3 regions of the Leclercia sp. S52 genome follow, and region 2 is predicted to be linked to each of the others. Evidence: predicted binding sites of a transcription regulator. Region 2 holds the regulator's gene; each other region holds the start of a gene.
What was found. The regulator Fur, encoded in region 2, represses iron uptake genes when iron is present. The targets are predictions, from matches to a motif close to ATAATAATGAGAACNACTATCAA.
Positions count from the first base shown of each region.

Region 1: a site for Fur is predicted at 947-969, ahead of zupT (zinc transporter ZupT). Genes of this name have one in related genera too.
Region 3: a site for Fur is predicted at 971-993, ahead of bfd (bacterioferritin-associated ferredoxin). Genes of this name have one in related genera too.

Region 1 is NZ_CP152474.1:4,163,046-4,165,314, reverse strand. Features, by position in the region: gene ribB (3,4-dihydroxy-2-butanone-4-phosphate synthase) at 1-119, shown strand, start outside; gene zupT (zinc transporter ZupT) at 161-934, opposite strand; gene ygiD (4,5-DOPA dioxygenase extradiol) at 1,131-1,922, shown strand; gene AAHB66_RS19905 (glutathionylspermidine synthase family protein) at 2,026-2,269, opposite strand, start outside.
Region 2 is NZ_CP152474.1:1,325,109-1,327,377, forward strand. Features, by position in the region: gene chiP (chitoporin) at 1-508, shown strand, start outside; gene chiQ (ChiQ/YbfN family lipoprotein) at 553-888, shown strand; gene fur (ferric iron uptake transcriptional regulator) at 1,014-1,460, opposite strand; gene fldA (flavodoxin FldA) at 1,752-2,269, opposite strand, start outside.
Region 3 is NZ_CP152474.1:4,477,914-4,480,182, reverse strand. Features, by position in the region: gene tuf (elongation factor Tu) at 1-849, shown strand, start outside; gene bfd (bacterioferritin-associated ferredoxin) at 1,028-1,222, shown strand; gene bfr (bacterioferritin) at 1,293-1,769, shown strand; gene AAHB66_RS21550 (A24 family peptidase) at 1,753-2,226, opposite strand.

The DNA.
Region 1 (2,269 bases), 2.1 Mb from region 2:
ATGGCTCTATGGCGCGCGCGCCGGAGTGCATCGAGTTTGCCGGTAAGCACAACATGGCAGTAGTGACTATCGAAGATCTGGTGGCATATCGCCAGGCGCACGAGCGTAAAGCCAGCTGATAACGCAGCATAAAAAACGCCGGGATATCCCGGCGTTTTTTTTAGCCTATTCCGGCCGTCTGGAGTAGCACCAGACTGAGCCCCATCACCGACATTCCGCACAGCACGCCGTAGCTGGGATTGTTATTCGGGTCGATCTCTTTGGCGAGCGGCATCAGCTCATCCACCGACAGCGCCACCATAATCCCTACCACCGCCGCCATAATGGCCGCCATCACCACCGGCGAAATCAGGCTGCCGAGGATCAACCACGCCAGCACCCCGCCGAGGATCTCCGCCATGCCGGAAATGCCCGCCCAGAACACCGCTTTACGCTTGGATCCCGTGGCCGCATAGACCGGGCCCGCTACCGCCAGCCCTTCAGGAATATTGTGCAACGCCACCGCCAGCGCAATACCGAAACCCAACTCCAGATTATTGCTGGCGGTCACGTAGGTGGCGACGCCTTCCGGGAAGTTGTGCAGGCTGATGCCCAGGGTCAGCAGCAGCGCGGTGCGTCGCAGATTACCGGGCAGCGGCTTGCTGCCTTTTTGCATCAGATCCTGCGGGTGCGCGTGGGGCAGCATTCTGTCCAGCGCAAAGTAGCCCAGCAGACCAATGACAAACATCCCGTAGCCGAGCACCGGCGACATGCCTTCCGTGCCGAGGGCGGCAGGCAGCATCTCCATCAGGGAGATGAGCAGCATAATCCCGGCGGCAAAGCCGAGGGAAAAGGCCAGCACGCGGTTAGAGGGCTTCTGGCCCAGTACGCCGAGCATGGCGCCGATGAAGGTGGCGGCGCCTGCAAGAATAGTCAGAATCAGGGGAACTGACATTCACCTCTCCTTATGATAATGATTCTCATTCATATTAAAGGCTAAACGCACGCAAAGCGAGCGGGTACAGCTGCCTTTACAGATCCCTTACATTCAAATTTCCTGATGATCTTCTTCATGGTTATCTGAGTTCATCTTATCCGGATAACGGGTAAGGTAAAGCTATCAAATCGACACCTTGTGTAAGGATATCATCATGACTTCTTCTCGTATGCCAGCGCTGTTTTTGGGTCACGGTAGCCCAATGAATGTGCTGGAAGATAACGTCTACACCCGCGCCTGGCGACATCTGGGCGAGACGTTGCCGCGTCCGAAGGCTATCGTGGTGATCTCCGCACACTGGTTTACCCGTGGCACCGGCGTTACCGCCATGGAAGCACCTAAAACCATTCATGATTTTGGCGGTTTCCCGCAGGCGCTGTACGACACGCACTATCCGGCACCGGGCTCCCCGGCGCTGGCGCAGCAGCTGGTGGATCTGCTGGCACCGATCCCTGTCACCCTGGATAAAGAGGCGTGGGGCTTTGACCATGGCTCCTGGGGCGTGCTGATCAAGATGTACCCGAATGCCGATATCCCGATGGTGCAGCTCAGCATCGACAGCACCAAGCCGGCGGCCTGGCACCTGGAGATGGGCCGTAAGCTCGCCTCTCTGCGTGATGAAGGCATTATGCTGGTGGCCAGCGGCAACGTGGTGCATAACCTGCGTACCGCCCGCTGGCACGGGGAAAATACGCCTTATCCATGGGCCACGTCATTTAATGATTACGTGAAAATGAACCTCAGCTGGCAGGGGCCGGCAGAGGAGCATCCGCTGGTGAATTATCTGGCGCACGATGGCGGCTCGCTCTCGAACCCGACGGCGGAACACTTCCTGCCGCTGCTGTATGTCCTGGGCGTGTGGGACGGCCAGGAACCGATTACCACGCCGGTGGATGGCATCGAGATGGGCAGTTTGAGTATGCTGTCGGTGCAGGTGGGGGAATAAAGGCAAAACGGTAACTCCTGTTACCGTTTTTAGTGTTTGCACCCTCTCCCTGTGGGAGAGGGCCGGGGTGAGGGCATCAGGCCGCACAATCCGGCACCACATGTCACTCCACAAAAATATGCGGATAGAAGCGGGACAGATCCTGGGTGATCAGCGCCCGATCTTCACGAATACCAATCCCGGCAGGCTGATCGTTGATCAGCCAGCTGCCGATCAGCATATAGCTGTCGCCATACTTCGGTAGCTGACAGAACTGCTGGACGATCATCCCTTCTTCGCCATACGGGCCTTCAACCGCTTCCACGGTGTTACCGTTTTCGATAATCGACACGTTGGCACCCTCGCGG
Region 2 (2,269 bases):
GGTCGGCCAGGTCGATTTACGTCTGGAAGGGACTTACGTCAAGGCGGAAGGGCAGCAGGGCTACTTCCTGCAGCGTATGACCCCAACCTACGCCTCTTCCAACGGGCGTCTGGACGTGTGGTGGGATAACCGCTCCGACTTTAACGCCAACGGCGAAAAAGCGGTCTTCTTCGGTGCCATGTATGACCTGAGCAACTGGAACCTGGCGGGCTGGAGCGTCGGCGCGTCTTACGTCTACGCCTGGGATGCGAAACCGGCAGACTGGTTAATCAACAGCGCCGGTCAGCGTGAAGATATCGCCTCCAACAAGATCAAGGAATCTGCCTACAGCCTGGATGCGATCTACACCCTGCAGGACGGTCGCGCGAAAGGGACCATGTTCAAACTGCACTTCACGCAGTATGACAACCACTCCGATATCCCAAGCTACGGCGGCGGTTACGGCAACATCTTCCAGGATGAGCGTGACGTGAAGTTTATGGTTATCGCCCCGTTCACCATCTTCTGATGACAAGCCAGGCGGGGACGATCCCCGCCTGACTGGAGACCGCTATGCTGAAAAAAATCGTACTGGTTGCGGTGCTGGCATCAGGACTGGCCGCCTGCGCACAACCCCAGACCCAGAAAGAAGACACCCGTCTGAAAGAGGCCTACAGCGCGTGCATCAATACCGCTGAAGGGTCACCAGAAAAGATCGAAGCCTGTCAGAGCGTGCTGAACGTGCTGCGTCAGGAGAAGGCGCACGAGCAGTTTGCGACTCAGGAAACCGTCCGGGTGGCGGATTACCAGGCCTGTATTCAGGCGCGTAAGACGGGTAACAATCAGGATGTGACCAAAAACTGCGATAAGATTTGGCAGGAAATTCGTAGCAACAACAACGCGAAGTAATCTGCTGTTTGCCACACCCAGAGCCCGTAGGCCCGCGTAAGCGTAGCGCCACCGGGCTCTTTTTTTTGCCTGTAAAAGGCAAAAAAAAAGCCAACCGTCAGGTTGGCTCAGAATCAGTGCAAAGATTATTTCGTGTCGTGCGCGTGGTCATCTTCGCGGCAGTCGCCTTCGGCACAGTGGCCGTACAGGTACAGACTGTGGTTGGTCAGACGAATGCCATGACGTGCGGCAATTTCGCGCTGACGTAATTCGATGGAATCATCGCTGAATTCGATCACTTTGCCGCAGTCGAGGCAAATCAGGTGATCGTGGTGATGCTGCTGCGTCAGTTCAAACACGGATTTACCGCCTTCGAAATTATGACGCGTAACGATGCCTGCATCGTCGAACTGGTTCAGTACACGGTAAACGGTAGCCAAACCAATCTCTTCGCCCATGTCGATCAGACGCTTGTATAAGTCTTCCGCACTGACATGATGGTTATCCGGACCCTGAAGCACTTCCAGGATTTTTAACCGTGGAAGCGTGACTTTCAGTCCGGCCTTCTTTAATGCGGTATTGTTGTCAGTCATGCGGAATCTGTCCTGTTGCTAAACGATTCACTTCTAAAGAAGAAGTGACAGAAAATGCACCTGGGATAATGCGTCTCATTATAGAACTGCCATGACGTAATGAAAACTGCAAGTCTCAAGTAAAGTATGCTTATAAAAACGTGGTACCGCCAACAAAGTTGTTACAAGGTTCCCCGTTTACTCCTGGATCATTGTACAGGTATGGCAGCAAAAGTTAAAAATTTGTAGCAATTATTTTGATTGGTATTACCTATCGATGCGGCGCAACTTTAGCGTTGCGCCGCGACATCATCAGGCATTAAGGATGTCGTCGAGGTGCAGCTCTTCGCGAATCTGTTTTACCCATTTGTCGACGCGTTCAGCGGTCAGTTCCGGCTGGCGATCTTCGTCAATGGCGAGGCCCACAAAGTTATTATCATCGGCCAGACCTTTAGAGGCCTCGAAGTGGTAACCGGCAGTTGGCCAGTGGCCTACAATCACCGCGCCGCGTGGCTCTATGATATCGCGAATGGTGCCGAGGGCATCACAGAAGTACTCTGCGTAGTCTTCCTGATCGCCACAGCCGAACAGGGCAACCAGCTTGCCGTTAAAGTCGATCTCTTCCAGAGACGGGAAGAAATCGTCCCAGTCACACTGCGCTTCACCGTAATACCAGGTCGGGATGCCCAGCAGCAGAATATCGTAACCTTCGATATCTTCTTTGCTGCTTTTCGCAATGTCATGCACATCGGCAACGTCTTTACCTAACTGTTTTTGAATGTTTTTTGCGATATTTTCGGTGTTACCCGTGTCGCTGCCGAAAAAAATGC
Region 3 (2,269 bases), 1.8 Mb from region 2:
ATGCCTCAGACCCGTGAGCACATCCTGCTGGGTCGTCAGGTAGGCGTTCCTTTCATCATCGTGTTCCTGAACAAATGCGACATGGTTGATGACGAAGAGCTGCTGGAACTGGTTGAGATGGAAGTGCGTGAGCTGCTGTCTCAGTACGACTTCCCGGGCGACGACACCCCAATCGTTCGCGGTTCCGCGCTGAAAGCGCTGGAAGGCGAAGCAGAGTGGGAAGAGAAAATCATCGAACTGGCTGGCTACCTGGATTCTTACATCCCAGAGCCAGAGCGTGCGATTGACAAGCCGTTCCTGCTGCCTATCGAAGACGTATTCTCCATCTCCGGCCGTGGTACCGTTGTTACCGGTCGTGTAGAGCGCGGTATCGTTAAAGTTGGCGAAGAAGTTGAAATCGTTGGTATCAAAGAGACTGCCAAGTCTACCTGTACCGGCGTTGAAATGTTCCGCAAACTGCTGGACGAAGGCCGTGCCGGTGAGAACGTTGGTGTTCTGCTGCGTGGTATCAAACGTGAAGAAATCGAACGTGGTCAGGTTCTGGCTAAGCCAGGCTCAATCAAGCCGCACACCAAGTTCGAATCTGAAGTGTACATCCTGTCCAAAGACGAAGGCGGCCGTCATACTCCGTTCTTCAAAGGCTACCGTCCACAGTTCTACTTCCGTACTACTGACGTGACCGGTACCATCGAACTGCCAGAAGGCGTTGAGATGGTAATGCCAGGCGACAACATCAAGATGGTTGTTACCCTGATCCACCCAATCGCAATGGACGATGGTCTGCGCTTCGCAATCCGCGAAGGCGGCCGTACCGTTGGCGCGGGTGTTGTTGCTAAAGTTCTGGGCTAATTAATTATCCCTGAATTAAAAAGGACGCTTCGGCGTCCTTTTTTTGTTGTCCTGCAGTTCTCCCTGTCACAAATTTTCGCATTTTTTGTAGGCTCCCGCCCCGTATCTTCGTGCTTGTGCTATTGTAATCATAATTATTCTCACTTACACTTTGCGCATATTTTGAACGGGAGTGGTTATGTACGTTTGTTTATGTAATGGTGTGAGTGACAAAAAAATTCGTCAGGCCGTTCGCCAGTTTCAACCACAATCTTTTCAGCAGCTGCGTAAGTTTGTTCCGGTGGGAAATCAATGCGGTAAGTGCGTTCGCGCTGCCCGTGAGATCATGCAGGACGAATTGATGCAGATCCCGGAATACAAAGAGATTGCCTGAGGCTCATTCTTTTTTTTGACATCCCTGTAGCCCCATCTACGCTTCAATAAGTGGAAGCGGAGGGACTATAATGAAAGGTGATATTAAAATCATAAGTTATCTCAATAAATTATTGGGAAATGAGCTTGTCGCAATCAATCAATACTTTCTCCACGCGAGAATGTTCAAGAACTGGGGTCTGACTCGCCTCAACGACGTCGAATACCATGAATCCATTGATGAGATGAAACACGCCGATAAGTATATCGAGCGTATTTTGTTTCTTGAGGGGATCCCCAACTTGCAGGATCTCGGCAAGCTGGGTATCGGTGAAGACGTCGAAGAGATGCTGCGATCCGATCTGGCGCTGGAACTCGATGGCGCAAAAGATCTTCGTGAAGCCATCGCTTATGCGGACAGCGTTCACGACTACGTCAGCCGCGATATGATGATTCAGATCCTGGCCGATGAAGAAGGGCATATCGACTGGCTCGAAACTGAGCTGGATCTTATCGGTAAAATCGGCCTGCAGAATTACCTTCAGTCGCAAATCAAAGTGGAAAGCTGATCAGACTTTGCCCGCCCATCATTAAACCTGCTGCCGCCATAAAAGGTCCAAAAGGCAGCGGGTTTTTTAATATCTGTTCTCCGGGTTTACAAAGGGAGCGTATCAACAGATACAGCGTCGCCAGCAGAGCTGCCGCTAGTGCCAGCGCAGGAAGTACACACCAACCATGCCATGCGCCCAGCGCGCCCAGATACTTCACGTCACCGTATCCCAGCCCTTCACGTTTGCGTATCAGTTTATAAGCCCAATAAATCATCGCGAAGCCGGCGTAACCCGCGATCGCACCCAAGACCGCGCTTGCCAGAAAATCGGGATGAAGGCAGAGGTGATAAAGCAAACCTGCCCAGAGCAGTGGACAGAGATATTTGTCCGGCAGCAGATGCGAACGGATATCCGCACGAACTAATAAGCAGGTTAAACCCAGGTAGATAAACAGGAAGGGGAGGGTGGTGAGCATCGTTCATGGCCTCTATGGAATGTGTACGGCCATTCTCCACTCA